DNA from 3 places in the Streptomyces sp. NPDC046831 genome. Region 1 is predicted to be linked to each of the others. Evidence: riboswitches for the same ligand, from Rfam matches in the RefSeq annotation. Region 1 holds a riboswitch; each other region holds the start of a gene.
The links. Region 1 has a riboswitch for thiamine pyrophosphate ahead of thiC (phosphomethylpyrimidine synthase ThiC). Riboswitches for the same ligand answer to the same signal wherever they lie in the genome.
Positions count from the first base shown of each region.

Region 2: another riboswitch for thiamine pyrophosphate. It lies ahead of ABZ920_RS17080 (thiamine ABC transporter substrate-binding protein); the one in region 1 lies ahead of thiC (phosphomethylpyrimidine synthase ThiC).
Region 3: another riboswitch for thiamine pyrophosphate. It lies ahead of thiO (glycine oxidase ThiO); the one in region 1 lies ahead of thiC (phosphomethylpyrimidine synthase ThiC).

Region 1 is NZ_JBEYXZ010000009.1:123,788-129,470, forward strand. Features, by position in the region: gene ABZ920_RS11280 (cupin domain-containing protein) at 1-2, shown strand, start outside; gene ABZ920_RS11285 (DUF5326 family protein) at 184-396, shown strand; gene ABZ920_RS11290 (helix-turn-helix domain-containing protein) at 693-1,481, shown strand; gene ABZ920_RS11295 (SsgA family sporulation/cell division regulator) at 1,580-2,017, shown strand; gene ABZ920_RS11300 (YibE/F family protein) at 2,123-3,703, opposite strand; TPP riboswitch at 3,774-3,951, shown strand; gene thiC (phosphomethylpyrimidine synthase ThiC) at 3,944-5,683, shown strand, end outside.
Region 2 is NZ_JBEYXZ010000017.1:93,749-99,431, forward strand. Features, by position in the region: gene rlmN (23S rRNA (adenine(2503)-C(2))-methyltransferase RlmN) at 43-1,149, shown strand; TPP riboswitch at 1,205-1,312, shown strand; gene ABZ920_RS17080 (thiamine ABC transporter substrate-binding protein) at 1,403-2,500, shown strand; gene ABZ920_RS17085 (iron ABC transporter permease) at 2,476-4,182, shown strand; gene ABZ920_RS17090 (ABC transporter ATP-binding protein) at 4,183-5,202, shown strand.
Region 3 is NZ_JBEYXZ010000004.1:1,002-6,684, reverse strand. Features, by position in the region: gene metF (methylenetetrahydrofolate reductase [NAD(P)H]) at 1-679, opposite strand, end outside; gene thiE (thiamine phosphate synthase) at 1,040-1,699, opposite strand; gene ABZ920_RS05075 (Rv2175c family DNA-binding protein) at 1,911-2,276, opposite strand; gene ABZ920_RS05070 (FAD-dependent oxidoreductase) at 2,409-3,638, opposite strand; gene ABZ920_RS05065 (hypothetical protein) at 3,805-4,143, opposite strand; TPP riboswitch at 4,197-4,308, shown strand; gene thiO (glycine oxidase ThiO) at 4,306-5,472, shown strand; gene thiS (sulfur carrier protein ThiS) at 5,505-5,683, shown strand, end outside.

The DNA of each region.
Region 1 (5,683 bases):
GAGACGCGGGTCCGGGATTCCCTAGGGGACCGGTCAGGGGAGGACAAGGGATGCGAGACCCCCGCCAGGCCTCCTGCCGCCCCTAGCATCGGGTGCAGCACATCAGGAGCTGCCGGCGTCTGGACCGGCGGGCTTCCCACAGGACCCGGCACAGCGGCGGGCGGAGAGGTGAGGACGAAGGCGATGCGAGAGATCTTCGCGGGTCTGCCGTGGTGGGTGAAGTGGGTCGCGGTGCCGGTCATCGCCCTGGTCGTCTTCGGCAGCCTGATAGCGAGCGTGGTGCACTTCGTGGTGTACCTGCTGTTCAAGGCACTGGTCTTCGTGGCGCTGGTCGGCGGGCTGATCTACGTCGTGCGGAAGGTGAGGGCGAGCTCGGCCTCGCGCAGTGACTGGTGAGCGGCGCTGGCACCGGTGAGCGGTAACAGGAATCGCCGGTTCCCTCGCGGGAGGGAAGTTTGCGCGACGGACCGCCTGCGAGCGGTGGCAGGCGGATAGGGTCCGGGAATCGACGCGGGGCCGGCCCCGCGGGCGGCATACCCCTCACCGTGTTCCGCACACGGCTGCCTTCCCTCGCTCCGGAGTGACCCTTGGCCACGGTTGACACCGCACCCGCAGAACGGCAGGCATCACCCGCGCCCCGGGCGCCGGCGCCCTCCGTGGCACTGCCCGCCCAGCCGTGCTCCGGGGCGGTCATGGAACGGTCACGTCCGAGCGTCCCGGAACAGCAGCGGTCGTCCCAGACCCTCATCGGGTCGGTCCAGCGCGCGATGCGCCTGCTGGAGACCGTCGCCCGGCACGCGCACGGCGCACCGGCCAAGCAACTGGCCCGCGAGACCGGCCTCGCGCTGCCCACGGCCTATCACCTGTTGCGCACCCTGGTGCACGAGGGATATCTGCACCGCGACCGGGGACTGTTCTTCCTGGGCGAGGCCGCCGAGCGGCTGAGTAGCAGCGGAGCGGAGCAGAAACGTCGCAGCACACTCGTCGACACGCTCGCCCGATGGCGTGATCTGCTCGGTGTTCCGCTGTACTACGCGGTGTATCGCGACGGCGAGATCGAGGTCGTGTGCGTCTCCGAGAGCCCCGGGAACCCGGCGGTGCCGGAGTGGGCCGACTTCCGAGAGACGGGCCACGCCCACGCGATCGGCAAATGCCTGCTGTCCCAGCTGGACGACGAGGCCCGCCGTGACCACCTAAGCCGCTATCCGGTGCGCTCGGTCACGCCCTACACAGTCCGGGACGACCACTCCTTCCTGCGCCGTCTGGAGCGGACGGGACGCATGGAACCGGTGACCGAGCGGCAGGAGTACGCGCTGGGGACGGTCTGCGCGGCGATCCCGGTGACGGTGGGCACGGCCGCCGCGACGCTGGCCTTCTCCCTCCCCGCCCACCAGGCCGACCGTCTGCTGCCCACAGCCCACCAACTGCAGAGCGAGGCCGGACGCCGGCTCGGCTCCCTGGCGCTCTCTATCAGCATCTGAAAACTCACTGGTTGTGATCTGTTGTGTACGTTCAGCAAGATGCCACAGTGTTTACGGGGATGATTCCCGGCCAGTCGACGGCAGATGACGGGGTAGCGATGCGCGAGTCCGTACAGGCAGAGGTCATGATGAGCTTTCTCGTGTCGGAGGAGCTCTCCTTCCGCATCCCGGTGGAGCTGCGGTACGAGACCTGCGATCCCTATGCCGTCCGGCTCACTTTCCATCTGCCGGGGGACGCCCCGGTGACCTGGGCCTTCGGGCGTGAGCTGCTGATCGACGGCGTGGGGACGCCGTGCGGGGACGGCGATGTGCGGATCTCGCCCGTCGGCACCGACTCCCCGAACGAGGTGCTGATCCGTCTGCAGGTCGGGGGCGACCGCGCCCTGTTCCGCTCGTCGACGGCCCCGCTGGTGGCGTTTCTCGACCGCACCGACAAGCTCGTGCCGCTGGGCCAGGAGGGTGCGCTCGCCGACTTCGACGCCCACCTCGACGAGGCGCTGGATCGCATCCTGGCGGAGGAGCAGAGCGCCGGCTGAAGCGCGACGGCGACGGGGCGTGCGGTGACGTAACGCTTCAGCGTCACTCCGGCCGACCTGGCCGACCCGGCCCCCGGGCCGGCCCATGCAGTTCGTCCAGCCCCTTCAGTGCTTGCGGCGCCGGCCCTTACCGCCGCGCGCCGGAACCGGCTGCGCGCCCGCGGTCGCCCGCGACTCGGGCCCCGGTCGGTCCGCGGAGACCATCAGGGCGGCGAGCGCGGTGGTGACCGGGACCGAGGCGACCAGGCCGATGGAACCCACCAGGGTGCGCACGATCTCCTCGGCGACCACTTCGCTGTTGGCGACCGTGCCGACACTGCTCTGCGCGATCGAGAAGAGCAGCAGCAACGGCAGCGCGGCACCGGCGTACGCGAGGACGAGGGTGTTGACCACGGACGCGATGTGGTCCCGCCCGATCCGGATGCCGGCCCGGTACAGCGCGCGCCAGCCCATGGCGGGATTGGCCTCGTGGAGCTCCCAGACCGCCGAGGTCTGCGTCACCGTCACGTCGTCGAGCACGCCCAGTGAGCCGATGATGACACCGGCGAGCAGCAGACCGCTCATGTCGATCGACGGGAACAGGCCGTGGATCAGGCCGGTGTTGTCGTCGGTGTTGCCGGTCAGCGCCGCCCAGCCGATGAACAGCGAGCCCAGGACGCCGATCAGCAGCAGCGAGATGAGGGTGCCGAGCACTGCGACGGAGGTGCGGGCGGACGGGCCGTGACACAGGTAGAGGGCGATCAGCATGATGGCGCTCGAACCCACCACCGCCACGACCAGCGGGTTGGAGCCCTGCAGGATCGCGGGCAGGACGAAGAAGTTCAGCACCAGGAAACTGATGGCCAGCGCCACCAGCGCCATGACGCCGCGCATCCGCCCGACGATCACCACCGCGAGTGCGAAGACGCCGGCCAGCAGCGCCATGGGGAAGCCCCGGTCGACGTCGGTGACCGAGTACTGCAGATCCCTGGGCGCGGAGGGTTCGTAGGCGACCACGACCTTCTGCCCCTTGCTCAGCTGCCGCGACTGGTCCGGCTGCACGATCTCGGTGAACGTACGGCCTTTGTCGCGCCCCGTGTCGACCCGGATCGTCGCCTTCCTGCAGGTGGCGGAGTCCTGCTGTTGCGCGGCCGAGCCCGCGTCGGCGGGGTCCGCACCGCTGGGCGGGCCCCCGGAGGCGTGCACCGACTTGCAGCTCACCTCGATCACCGTGGTGACCGTGGCCTGCTGGGTCTGCCGGTCGAAGCCGACGCCGCTGCGTTCGTGCGCCGGGGCGCCGCCGGGCCAGAGCACCCCGAGCCCGACGAGCACCGCAGCGGCGAACGGGATGAGGATCGCCGCTATCACCTTGCGGAGGTGCTGCGACACGGGGGCGGCGGGGCCATGACTGTGACTGTGCCCGTGCCCGTGCCCGTGCCCGGGTTCATGCCCGGGCGGGTGCTGCCGGCCGTCACCGGGCCCATGACCGGGGCCGTGGCCGAGCTCCTGGAGGCGCACGTCGCCCTGCCCGGTGCTCCGGCCGTCGCTCTGCCCGTGGCTCCGGCCGTCACCGGGTCCGTACCCGTGCGTGTCCGGGCCGGGGCCGCCCGCGGGACCGTTGCCGCCATCCGCACCCGAGCCGCCTGCCGGCCCGTGTCCGCGCCGTGGCCCGGGCGGGGGAAAGGGGAACTGCTGTGTCGAGGTCACCGCCCGATCATCGCAAGAACGACGGGGTCCTCTGTTCACCGCGCCCGAAGTGGCGCTAGCGTGGTGGCACCTTTGCACACGCGGGAGCTCGGAGCACCGGGCTGAGAGGGCGCTGACCTCCGTCTTCGCGATGTTTCACGTGGAACCAGCGATGTTTCACACGAAGCACCGGCAGACGGGAACCGCTGCGTCGACCGCCGAACCTGTTACCGGGTAATGCCGGCGTAGGGAGTAGGTCTCATGACCAACAAGGACGCACGCACGCCTGCCTCCACGCAGATCTCCAGCGACGGGGAGACCAGCAGGTCCGTCGGCTGGCACAAGACGTACGTCGAGGGCTCGCGCTCCGACCTGCGGGTGCCGGTCCGTCAGGTGCACCTGACCAACGGGCAGTCCGTCATCCTGTACGACACATCCGGCCCGTACACCGATCCACTCGTCGACACCGACGTCCGCCGGGGACTGCCGCCGCTGCGGGAGAACTGGATCATCGCCCGCGGCGACACCGAGGAGTACGCGGGCCGCCCCGTCCGGCCCGAGGACGACGGAATCAAGCACACCTCGCCGCGAGGCGGCCTGCGCAACCTCGACGCGATCTTCCCGGGGCGGCCCCGCCAGCCGCGCCGCGGCCGCGGTGGCGGGGCGGTGACGCAACTGGCGTACGCACGCCGGGGGGAGATCACGCCGGAGATGGAGTACGTGGCCATCCGGGAGAACGTGAGCCCGGAGGTCGTACGCGAGGAGATCGCGGCGGGTCGCGCGGTGCTCCCCGCCAACGTGAACCACCCCGAGACCGAGCCGATGATCATCGGCAAGCGGTTCCTGGTGAAGGTGAACGCCAACATAGGCAACTCGGCGGTGACGTCCTCCATCGAGGAGGAGGTCGAGAAGATGACCTGGGCGACCCGCTGGGGCGCCGACACGGTCATGGATCTCTCCACCGGCCGCAACATCCACACCACTCGCGAGTGGGTGCTGCGCAACTCCCCCGTCCCCATCGGCACGGTGCCGCTCTACCAGGCGCTGGAGAAGGTCGACGGCAGGGCTGAGGAACTGACCTGGGAGATCTACAAGGACACGGTCATCGAGCAGGCCGAACAGGGCGTCGACTACATGACCGTCCACGCGGGTGTCCGCCTCGCGTACGTTCCGCTGACCGCCCACCGCAAGACCGGCATCGTCTCGCGCGGCGGATCCATCATGGCCGCGTGGTGCCTGGCGCACCACAAGGAGTCGTTCCTCTACGAGAACTTCGAGGAGCTGTGCGAAATCCTCGCCGCCTACGACGTCACCTACTCCCTCGGTGACGGCCTGCGGCCCGGTTCGATCGCCGACGCCAACGACGAGGCGCAGTTCGCGGAACTCCGCACCCTCGGCGAGCTCAACCGGATCGCGAAGCGGCACGACGTCCAGACCATGATCGAGGGACCGGGACATGTCCCGATGCACAAGATCAAGGAGAACATCGACCTGCAGCAGGAGATCTGCGAGGAGGCTCCGTTCTACACGCTCGGCCCGCTGACGACGGACATCGCGCCGGCGTACGACCACATCACCTCGGGCATCGGCGCCGCCATGATCGCCTGGTGGGGTACGGCGATGCTCTGCTACGTCACGCCCAAGGAGCACCTGGGCCTGCCCAACCGTGACGACGTCAAGACCGGCGTGATCACCTACAAGATCGCCGCCCACGCGGCCGACCTGGCCAAGGGGCACGCCGGTGCGCAGGAGTGGGACGACGCGCTGTCCGACGCCCGCTTCGAGTTCCGGTGGGAGGACCAGTTCAATCTGGCCCTCGACCCGGACACGGCACGGGAGTTCCACGACGAGACGCTGCCGGCGGAGCCGGCCAAGACGGCCCACTTCTGCTCGATGTGCGGCCCGAAGTTCTGCTCGATGAAGATCTCGCAGGACATCCGGCGCGAGCACGGCAGCACCCAGCCGGAGATCGAGGCGGGTATGGCCCAGAAGGCGAAGGAG
Region 2 (5,683 bases), on a different contig from region 1:
GGCCCCAGGTCACGCTGTTCGATCTGCGACACTGGTACAGCCATGCCTAAGCCCGGAGAACTCACTTTCGTCGCCCCGCGCGGAGCCAAGAAGCCGCCGCGGCACCTTGCCGACCTCACGCCTGCCGAGCGCAAGGAGGCCGTCGCCGAGATCGGCGAGAAGCCGTTCCGTGCCAAGCAGCTCTCGCAGCACTACTTCGCGCGGTACGCGCACGACCCCGAGCAGTGGACCGACATCCCCGCCGGCTCACGGGCCAGGCTGCGGGAGGCGTTGCTCCCCGAGCTGATGACCGTCGTCCGGCACCTGTCGACCGACCAGGGCACCACCCGCAAGACCCTGTGGCGGCTGTTCGACGGGACGCTCGTGGAGTCGGTGCTCATGCGGTACCCGGACCGGGTGACCATGTGCATCAGCTCGCAGGCGGGCTGCGGCATGAACTGCCCGTTCTGCGCCACCGGGCAGGCGGGCCTGGACCGCAACCTGTCCACCGCCGAGATCGTGCACCAGATCGTCGACGGGATGCGGGCCCTGCGCGACGGCGAGGTGCCCGGCGGTCCGGCGCGGCTGTCCAACATCGTTTTCATGGGCATGGGCGAGCCCCTCGCGAACTACAAGCGCGTCGTCGGCGCCATCCGGGCGCTCACCGACCCCGAGCCGGACGGGCTGGGGCTGTCGCAGCGCGGGATCACCGTGTCGACGGTCGGGCTGGTGCCGGCCATCCACCGGTTCGCCGACGAGGGCTTCAAGTGCCGGCTCGCCATCTCCCTGCACGCGCCCGACGACGAACTGCGCGACACCCTCGTGCCGGTGAACACGCGCTGGAAGGTGCGCGAGGTGCTCGACGCCGGGTTCGAGTACGCCGCCAGGTCCGGGCGCCGGCTCTCCATCGAGTACGCGCTCATCCGGGACATCAACGACCAGGCGTGGCGTGGCGACCGGCTCGGCCGGCTGCTCAAGAACAGGCCCGTGCACGTCAACCTCATCCCGCTGAACCCGACGCCGGGCTCGAAGTGGACCGCCTCGCGGCCCGAGGACGAGAAGGCGTTCGTCGAGGCGATCGCCGCCCACGGGGTCCCGGTGACCGTCCGGGACACCCGGGGCCAGGAGATCGACGGGGCGTGTGGTCAGCTCGCGGCGACCGAGAGGTAGTCTGAGGCGGTCCCAGAACCGCATACTCGACTCGTCTTCACATCCGTACATCTTCATATTCCGACAGGGGAGCGCCACAGCGCTGAGAGTGCGGCACACAGGCCGCAGACCCTCTGAACCTCGCCCAGGTCATTCTGGGTAGGGAGATCGGTCATCACTCGAGCTGTTGCGCCCTGCCCGGGGGCCCGCGGACCTTCTCCGCGGGCCCCCGGGCAGGGCCGCGTCTCTTCCTGGTCACTCCAGGAGGAAGTAAGTGCACACCAAGACCTTCGTGGCCGTGGCGGTCGGGCTCGGCCTCGTCACGCTGTCCGCCTGCGGGTCGTCGAACGGCTCCGCGGACGGGAGCGGCGGCGACTCCCGCACCGTGACCCTGGTCAGCCACGACTCGTGGGCCGTGTCCGAGAACGTCATCAAGGAGTTCGAGAAGGAGTCCGGGTACACCGTCAAGGTCCTCAAGGACGGCGACGCGGGCCAGGCCGTCAACAAGGCCGTCCTCACCAAGGACCATCCGCAGGGCGACGTGTTCTTCGGCGTCGACAACACGCTGCTGTCGCGGGCGCTCGGCAACGGGCTGTTCCAGCCGTACGAGGCCGAGGGACTCGACAAGGTCGGCGCGGCCTACCAGCTCGACCGGGGCAGGCACCGGGTCACGCCGGTCGACTACGGCGACATCTGCGTCAACTACGACAAGGCGTACTTCAGCCGGCACCGACTGGCCCCGCCGCAGACCTTCGACGACCTCACCAAGCCGGCCTACAAGAACCTCCTCGTCACCGAGAACGCCGCCACCTCCTCGCCCGGCCTCGGCTTCCTCCTCGGCAGCGCGGCGAAGTACGGCGACGGGGACGCCGCCGGGGGCGGCTGGCAGGGCTACTGGAAGAAGCTCGAGGCCAACGGCGTGAAGGTCGTCGACGGCTGGGAGCAGGCCTACAACGAGGAGTTCTCCGGCTCGGCCGGCGGCCGGAAGGCCAAGGGCGACCGGCCGCTCGTCGTCTCGTACGCCTCCTCGCCGCCCGCCGAGGTCGTCTTCGCGGACCCGAGGCCGAAGACCGCCCCCACCGGGGTCGCGGCCGGCACCTGCTTCCGGCAGATCGAGTTCGCCGGACTGCTGAGGAACGCCCGCAACACCGAGGGCGGCAAGGCCCTCATCGACTTCCTGATCTCCCGGCGGTTCCAGGAGGACATGCCGCTCAACATGTTCGTCTACCCCGTGACCGAGGGCGCGGCCGTGCCCGCCGAGTTCACCCAGTACGGCCCGGCCGCCAGGAGCCCCCAGACCATGGCCCCCGGCGAGATCGCCGACCACCGCGACGAGTGGGTCAAGGCGTGGACGTCGCTCGTCCTGAAGTAGCCCCGCGCAGGGGCCGGGCGGGGAGCGCGGCACGGCTCGGGCTGATGCTCGGGCCGGTCGCGTTCTTCGCCGTGTTCTTCGCCTACCCGGTGGCGGCGATCGTCGCGCGCGGCCTGCGGGTCGACGGCGTCTGGCAGGCCGGGCGGATCGCGGACGTGCTCGGGCAGAGCGGCATCCGGCACGTGCTGTGGTTCACCACCTGGCAGGCGGCCGCCTCGACCGCCCTCACACTGGTGATCGCGCTGCCCGCGGCCTACGTCTTCGCCCGCCTGGACTTCCCGGGCCGCCAGGTCCTGCGGGCGGTCGTCACCGTGCCCTTCGTGCTGCCCACGGTCGTCGTCGGGACGGCGTTCCTCGCCCTCGTCGGGCGTGGCGGACTCCTCGACGAGCTGTGGGGTCTGCGGCTCGACACGACCGTGTGGGCCATCCTGCTCGCGCACGTCTTCTTCAACTACGCCGTCGTCGTCCGCACCGTCGGCGGACTGTGGGCGCAGCTCGACCCGCGGCAGGAGGAGGCCGCGCGCATGCTCGGCGCCTCCCCGCTGACCGCGTGGCGCAAGGTCACGCTGCCGGCGCTCGCGCCCGCCGTGGCCGCCGCCGCGCTCATGGTCTTCCTGTTCACCTTCACCTCCTTCGGGGTCGTGCAGATCCTCGGCGGCCCCACCTTCGCCACCCTCGAGGTGGAGATCTACCGGCAGACCTCCGAGATCTTCGACCTGTCCACGGCCGCCGTCCTGACGATCGTCCAGTTCCTCGCGGTGGGCGCGATCCTCGCCGTGCACGCCTGGACCGTACGGCGGCGCGAGACCGCTCTGCGGCTGACCGACGCCTCCACGACCGCCCGGCCCCCGCGCGGGGCCGGGCAGTGGGCGCTGCTCGCCGGCGTCCTCGCCACCGTGCTGCTGCTCCTGCTGCTGCCGCTCGCCGTACTCGTGCAGCGGTCGCTGGACGCGCCCGGCTTCGGCTACTACCGGGCGCTGACCGACCCGGACGGCGGCACCTTCCTGGTCGCCCCGATCCACGCCGTCGGCACGTCCCTGTCGTACGCCGCCGCCGCCACCGCGATCGCCGTGGTGATCGGCGGGCTGGCCGCGGCGGCCCTCACCCGCCGGGACGCGGGCCGGATCGTGCGCGGCTTCGACGCGCTGCTGATGCTGCCGCTCGGGGTGTCCGCGGTGACGGTCGGCTTCGGGTTCCTGATCGCGCTGGACGAGCCGCCGCTTGACCTCAGGTCCTCGTGGATCCTCGTGCCGCTCGCGCAGGCCCTGGTCGGCGTCCCCTTCGTCGTGCGGACCATGCTGCCGGTGCTGCGGGCGGTCGACGCGCGGCTGCGGGAGGCCGCGGCCGTGCTCGGCGCCTCGCCGTGGCGGGTGTGGCGGGAGGTGGACCTGCCGTTGGTGCGGCGGGCGCTGCTGATCGCCGCCGGGTTCGCCTTCGCGGTGTCCCTCGGCGAGTTCGGCGCCACCGTGTTCATCGCGCGGCCCGACAACCCGACCCTGCCGGTCGCCGTGGCCCGCCTGCTGGGGCGGCCCGGCGACCTCAACTACGGCCAGGCGATGGCCCTGTCGACGATCCTGATGGTGGTGTGCGCGGTGGCGCTGCTGGTGCTGGAGCGACTGCTCCTGCGGTCCCGGACCCAGGTGGCCGGGGAGACGTCCCTCGACCGGAGCGGGGAGTTCTAGATGCTGCTCACGCTGCGGGGCGCGACCGTCCGCTTCGACGGACGGGCCGTGCTCGACGCCGTCGACCTGGAGGTCGCCGAGCACGAGATCGTGTGCGTCCTCGGACCCAGCGGCAGCGGCAAGTCGACGCTGCTGCGGGCGGTGGCCGGGCTCCAGCCGGTCGACTCCGGCCGGGTGCTGCTCGACGGGCGGGACCAGGCGGGAGTGCCGCCGCACCGGCGCGAGGTCGGGTTGATGTTCCAGGACCACCAGCTCTTCCCGCACCGGGACGTGGCCGGCAACGTCGCGTTCGGGCTGCGCATGCACGGCACCCCCAAGGATGAACGGGCCGAGCGGGTGGGCGAGTTGCTCGACCTGGTCGGGCTGCCCGGCGCCGGGCCCCGGCCCGTGGTCGCCCTCTCCGGCGGCGAGCAGCAGCGGGTGGCGCTGGCCCGGGCGCTGGCGCCGCGGCCCCGGCTGCTGATGCTGGACGAGCCGCTCGGTCAGCTGGACCGTGCGCTGCGGGAGCGGCTGGTCGTCGAGCTGCGGGAGCTCTTCGGGCGGCTCGGGACCACCGTCCTCGCCGTCACCCACGACCAGGGCGAGGCGTTCGCGCTGGCCGACCGGGTGGTGGTGATGCGCGACGGGCGCATCGCCCAGTCCGGAACGCCGCTCGAGGTGTGGCAGCGCCCGGCCGACGCCTTCGTCGCCCGCTTCCTCGGCTTCGAGAACGTGGTCGAGGCGACCGTCGACGGCGACACCGCGGTCACGCCCTGGGGCAAGGTGCCGGTGCCCGACGGCGCGCCGCAGGGCACCCGCACGCTCCTCGTCCGGCCCGCCGGGGTCCGCCTGGTCGGCGCCGACGAGGGCCTGCGGTGCCGGGTGGCCGCCCGCACCTTCAAGGGCACCCACGTCGCCGTCCGCCTCCGCCCGCAGGACGCGCCGCCGCTGGAGGCGGCCTGCGTGCTCGGGGCGGCACCGGAGGTCGGCGCCGAGGCCGGCGTGGTGTTCGACGTGGCCGACGTCGTCCTCCTGGGCTGATGGCCGCCCGTTCGGCGTGAGCGGTACGACCTGCTCGGGCACGTCCGGCACCGGAGGCGGGGAGGTCGTCGAGGCCGCCGAGGATCGCGCGCGGGCGGCGGTCGCTCCGCGCGGGCCGCTCCCCTCCGTGCCGCTCGTCCTGCCCGGACGGATGCCCGTGCGGGGCGTGTGACGTCGGGGGAGGGGCGAGCGGGACCAGCCGAAGTGCCTGCTCCGGCGTGAGCGTCGTGCGACCGAGCCGGGGACGGCCGGACGCCCTCGCGGTCCGCCGGCTGCGGCGGATCTGACGCACGCTGGGCCCGGACGCTTTCGAGAACGGACCCCGAGGTGGCGCCCGGTGCGCACCGGGCGTCTGGCCGGGCCGGTTGCCGCGGCGCGAGCGGGCGGCGGTCGCTCCGCGCGGGCCGCTCACAGGCGCCCGGCGCGCACCGGGGCCCGCCCCCGGAGCAGGGACGGGCCCCGGTGCGAGGACGGGCCCCGC
Region 3 (5,683 bases), on a different contig from region 1:
GCACGCTCGTGACCGGCATGACTTCGGGGATCACGGGCGTTTCGCAGCCGGCCGCGGCGACCCGGTCGCGCAGGCGCAGGTACGACTCGGGCCGGAAGAACATCTGGGTGATGGCGTAGTCGGCGCCCGCGCGGCACTTGTCGACGAAGTGCGCGACGTCCGTCTCCCAGTCGGCCGAGCGGGGGTGCATCTCCGGGAAGGCGGCGACGCCCACGCAGAAGTCGCCCGACTCCTTGATGAGCCGGACGAGTTCGGCCGCGTAGGTCAGGCCCCGCGGGTGGGGGACCCAGTCGCCCATCGGGTCGCCGGGCGGGTCGCCGCGCACGGCCAGCATGTTGCGGATCCCCGCGTCGGCGTACTGGCCGATGATGTTGCGCAGCTCCGCGACGGAGTGGTTGACGGCGGTGAGGTGGGCCACCGGGGTGAGCGTGGTGTCGGCGACGATCTGCTCGGTCTCCTTGACCGTGCCCGCGCGGGTCGAACCGCCCGCGCCGTAGGTCACCGAGACGAAGTCCGGGGCGACCGCCTCGACCCTCCGCAGCGCGCTCCACAGGTTCCGCTCGCCCTTGGGCGTCTTCGGCGCCGAGAACTCGAACGAGTACGTCGTCTTGCCGGCGGCGAGGATGTCGCGCACGGTACGGGCGCGATCAGTCCTGGTGGATGCGGTTCCGAGGGCCATGGTCGCAGGTTAACCAGGGGTTGGCGGTCCCCCAACCGCACGCCGGTCATTTGACCGAATTGTCGGCCTGCTGTCCACGCCTCGGACAGTGGGGGCGGGAATCCGGGCGGAAGCGGACCATTCCGTCCGCCGGACGAGACACCCGGAGGCGTCGTGCGGCTGCGTTCGGTCGGGCGCGGCGCCCGGTGCGGTGCGTCACCCGCGGGCACCACCCGCGCACGGCAGCCTCTCGGGTGATCCGGCACCGCGGACCCACTCGGGTGATCTCCGGCACCGCGGACCCACTCGGGTGATCCGGCACCGCGGCGGGGTGCCGCGCGGCGCAGCCCGCGTGCGGACCACGGGCCGGTGCGGGCCGCCTCAGGCCCGGCGCAGGCGCTCGGCGAACTCGGCCGCCGCCGCACCCGGGTCGTCCGCCTCGGTGATCGCCCGGACCACGACGACGCGACGGGCGCCGGCCTGAAGGACCTCGTCGAGGTTGCCCAGGTCGATGCCGCCGATGGCGAACCAGGGCCGGTCGGTGCCGAGGGCCGCCGTGCTGCGCACCAGGTCGAGGCCGGGTGCGGGACGGCCGGGCTTGGTGGGGGTGGGCCAGCACGGCCCCGTGCAGAAGTAGTCCACGCCGTCCTGGACGGCGGCCGCGGCGGCCTCGGACTCGGCGTGCGTGGAACGGCCGATCAGGACGTCCTCGCCGAGGATCGCGCGGGCCGCCGGCACCGGCAGGTCGCCCTGGCCCAGATGCAGCACGTCGGAGCCGGCGGCGTGGGCGACGTCCGCCCGGTCGTTGACCGCGAGGAGCCTGCCGTGGCGGGCGCAGGCCTCGGCGAGGACCGCCAGGTGCTCCAGTTCCTCCGCCGCCTCCATGCCCTTGTCGCGCAGCTGCACGATGTCGACGCCGCCGGCCAGGACCGCGTCCAGGAACTCGGGCAGGTCGCCCTGGCGCCTGCGGGCGTCCGTGCAGAGGTAGAGGCGGGCGTCGGCGAGCCGGGCCCGGGCGGTGGCGGCGGCGGTGTCGGGCATGCGTGAGTCCCCCCGGACGGTCGTGTCGGACGGTGGTGGCGCACGGGCCGCGGCCCGCGCCGGCCGGCGCGGCGCCCGCGCGCGGGTCCTGGCCGGGCGGCCCGGGGCCGGCGCGGCGTCCGCGCGCGGGCCCTGGCCGGGCGGCCCGATGGCTGTGGCCCTCCCGGCCGTGGCCCCCCGGGTCACGGCCGGACGAGCCGGTGTCGTTCGGTCAGACGGCGAGCGCCTGGGCGCGGCGCTTCACCTCCGTGCCGCGATTCTCCCTGAGGGCCTGCGCGGGCGTGCCGGGCAGGGTCGGGTCGGCGGTGAAGAGCCACTCCAGCATCTCTTCGTCCGTGAAGCCGTCGTCGCGCAGGAGCGTCAGGGTGCCGGACAGGCCCTTGACGACCTTGTCCCCGTCGATGAAGTCGGCGGGCACGTGCAGCGCGCGGTTCTCACCCCGGCGCACGGCGATGAGCTGGCCGTCCTTGACCAGCTGCCGCACGCGCGTCACCTCGACGCCGAGCATCTCGGCGATGTCGGGGAGGGTGAGCCAGGCGGGGACGAGAGCATCGATCTTCGTGTCAATCTCGGTCACGGGATCAAGCGTGCCATCTCCGACCGACACTCGGAAGCCGGGGCCGTCCACCCGGGACACGCGCCCCCGGCCATGGCGCCGACCTCCCGCCCGTCCGCGTCGCCGGACGGCGACGCGGGCCGGACGGCACACCTAGGCCGTCGCCGCCTTCAGGGGCCGCGCGGGGTCCGCCAGCAGCTCCGCGTCCATGGGCGTGCCCGCCTCGATCAGGCGCCTGCCCTGGGCCAGGTCCCGCGGCCGGCCCACCGCGAGCAGGGCCACCAGGCGCCCCTCGCGCAGCCAGCAGACGGTCCACGCCGGGCCCGCCGGGTCGCCCCGCCGGACGGTGGTGTCGGCCGACGCGTGGTGGCCGGCGTACTGCACGAACCGGCCGAACTGCTCCGACCAGAAGTACGGCACCGGGTCGTAGACCGCCGGGGCCTCGCCGACGATGCCGGCCGCGACCGTGCGGGGGCCCTGGAGGGCGTTGTCCCAGTGGTGGATCAGCAGGCGCTCGCCGTACCGCCGGGAGGGGAAGGAGGCGCAGTCGCCGACCGCGTACACGTCCGGCACGGAGGTGCGCAGGTGTTCGTCGGCGACGATCGCGCCGTCCTCGCCCAGTTCGACGCCGGAGCCGGCCAGCCAGGCGGTGGCGGGGCGCGCGCCGATGCCGACGACGACGGCGCCCGCGGGCAGCCGCGTGCCGTCGTCGAGCACCACCGCGCCCGGTTCCACGTGCTCGACGCGCGCGTGCGTGCGCAGCACGGCGCCGCTGTCGGCGTACCAGGCGGCCATCGGGGCGGCCACGTCGGCGGGCAGTGCCCCCGCGAGCGGCCGGTCGGCGGCTTCCACGACGGTCACGGCGCAGCCCGCCTCCCGGGCCGCCGTGGCGAACTCGGCGCCGATCCAGCCCGCTCCGACGACCACGACGTCGTGCTGCCGGGCGAGCACGGGCCGCAGCCGTTCGGCGTCGTCCAGGGTGCGCAGCAGGTGCACGCCGGGCATGTCCTCGGTGCCGGGCAGCCGGATCGGTTCGGCGCCCGTCGCGAGGACGAGGACGTCGTACGGGACGGGGCCGGCGGAGGTGTCGAGGACGTGGGCGTCGGGGCGTACGGCCAGGGCCTCGCAGCCGAGCCGCACCTCGGTGCCGAGGGTCTCGAAGTCGACGTCGAAGGCGGAGCCCTCGGCCTTGCCGAGCAGGACGGCCTTGGACAGCGGAGGCCGGTCGTAGGGCTGGTGCGGCTCGGCGCCGATCAGCGTCACGGTGCCCTGGAAGCCCTGTTCGCGCAGGGCGACCGCGGTCTGCACGCCGGCCATGCCCGCGCCGGCGACGACCACCCGCCGCGGCTGTGACGTGCCCTGTTCCTGCGTCTGCTCGCTCACCTGATCACCTTAGTCAACTGACGCGGCGTCAGACAGGGGGCGTGCGCCGTGACGTGCTCCACAGCCGCGCCGGCCGCTCCCGCGCCGGGACCGGCGGTCACCGCCCGCGCCGGACCGCGGACCGGCCGCCGCCCGCCGCGGCGGTCAGCCGGCTGCCGCCGGCTGCTCAAGCCACCTGCTCCACCACGCTCGTCCCGCTGCCCGGCTGCGACTCCCACCGCCAGGTCTCCTCCAACCGCACCCGGCCGTCGGGCAGTTCGACCACCGTCGACACGCAGTGCCCGCTGGACGTGGTGCCGTCGGCCTTGAGCTGCACGTACCGGAAGTCGAGCCGGTCACCCTCCCTGGTACCCACGAGATGCCCGCGTACGACGTCGCCGCCCGCGTACTCGGCCCAGATCTCGCCGTCCTTCTCGTGGTAAGCGAAGCGGGTGCGCGTGCCCACCTGCCCCGGCGCCTGGTCGGCGACGGGGGCGAGGACGAGACCGTCGAGCGAGCGGGACATGCGGAAGGACTCCCTTACGAAGGCGCTGGTCCAAGGACTAGGGTGGCCACGGTACAAGCACTCGCGGGAGCCCGGACGCACCGGGCTGAGAGGGAGGCTGGCGGCCTCCGACCGTACGAACCTGATCCGGGTCATGCCGGCGAAGGGAGGGGCTGGACGCCCATGTCGTCTCCACGTACGTCAGACGTCCTCGTGCTCGGGGGCGGGCTCATCGGGCTGGTGACGGCCTGGCGCTCGGCACAGCGCGGGCTCGCCACCGCCGTGGTGGACCCCGAGCCGGGCGGCGGAGCCGCGCAGGTGGCCGCCGGGATGCTGGCCGCCGTCACGGAACTGCACTACGGCGAGCAGACGCTGCTCGCGCTGAACCTCGCCTCCGCCCGCCGCTACCCGGACTTCGCGGCCGAGCTGACCGAGCTGACCGGCCACGACCTCGGGTACCGCCGGTGCGGCACGCTCGCCGTGGCGCTCGACGCGGACGACCGCGCCCATCTGCGGGACCTGCACGCGCTGCAGCGGCAGTCGGGCCTGGACGCGGAGTGGCTGTCCGGGCGGGAGTGCCGGCGGCTGGAGCCGCTGCTCGCCCCGGGCGTGCGCGGCGGGCTCCGCGTGGACGGCGACCACCAGATCGACCCGCGGCGGCTGGCGGCGGCGCTGGTGGCGGCGTGCGAGCGGGCGGGCGTGGTCTTCCACCGGGCCTGGGCCGAGCGGCTCACCGTGGCGCGGGAGCGGGCCGCCGGCTGCGTCCTGCGTGACGGCACCGCGCTCGCCGCGGACCGGGTGGTGCTGGCGGCCGGCAGCCTCAGCGGGCAGCTCGCGGGCGTCCCGGACGACGTGCTGCCGCCGGTGCGGCCGGTGAAGGGACAGGTGCTGCGGCTGACCGTGCCGAAGCGGTACGCGCCCTTCCTCAGCCGGACCGTGCGCGCCGTGGTGCGCGGCAGCCACGTCTACCTGGTGCCGCGGCTCAGCGGCGAGCTGGTCGTCGGCGCCACCAGCGAGGAACTGGGCTGGGACACGACGGTGACGGCCGGCGGCGTGTACGAGCTGCTGCGCGACGCGCACGAGCTGGTCCCGGGCATCACGGAGCTGCCGCTGACCGAGACGCGGGCCGGGCTGCGCCCCGGCTCCCCCGACAACGCGCCGCTGCTGGGCCCGACGGCGCTGGACGGGCTGCTGCTGGCCACCGGCCACTACCGCAACGGGGTGCTGCTGACCCCGGTCACCGGGGACGCGCTGGCGCACGTCCTGACCACGGGCGACCTGCCCGAGGAGGCCCGCCCCTTTACCCCGAGGCGTTTCGGGGCCACCGCGCTCACGGAGCAGCCCGTATGACCGTGAACAAGCCGGCCGGCACCGCCGGCACGCTGACCGTCTCCGTCAACGGGGAGCCGCGCGGGATCGCGCCGGGCACGGCTCTCGACGCCGTCGTCCGGTCGCTGACCGCGGCGCCGTCCGGGGTGGCCGCCGCCCTCAACGAGACCGTCGTCCCGCGCGCGCAGTGGCCGGCCACGGTCCTGGCCGAGGGCGACCGTGTCGAAGTGCT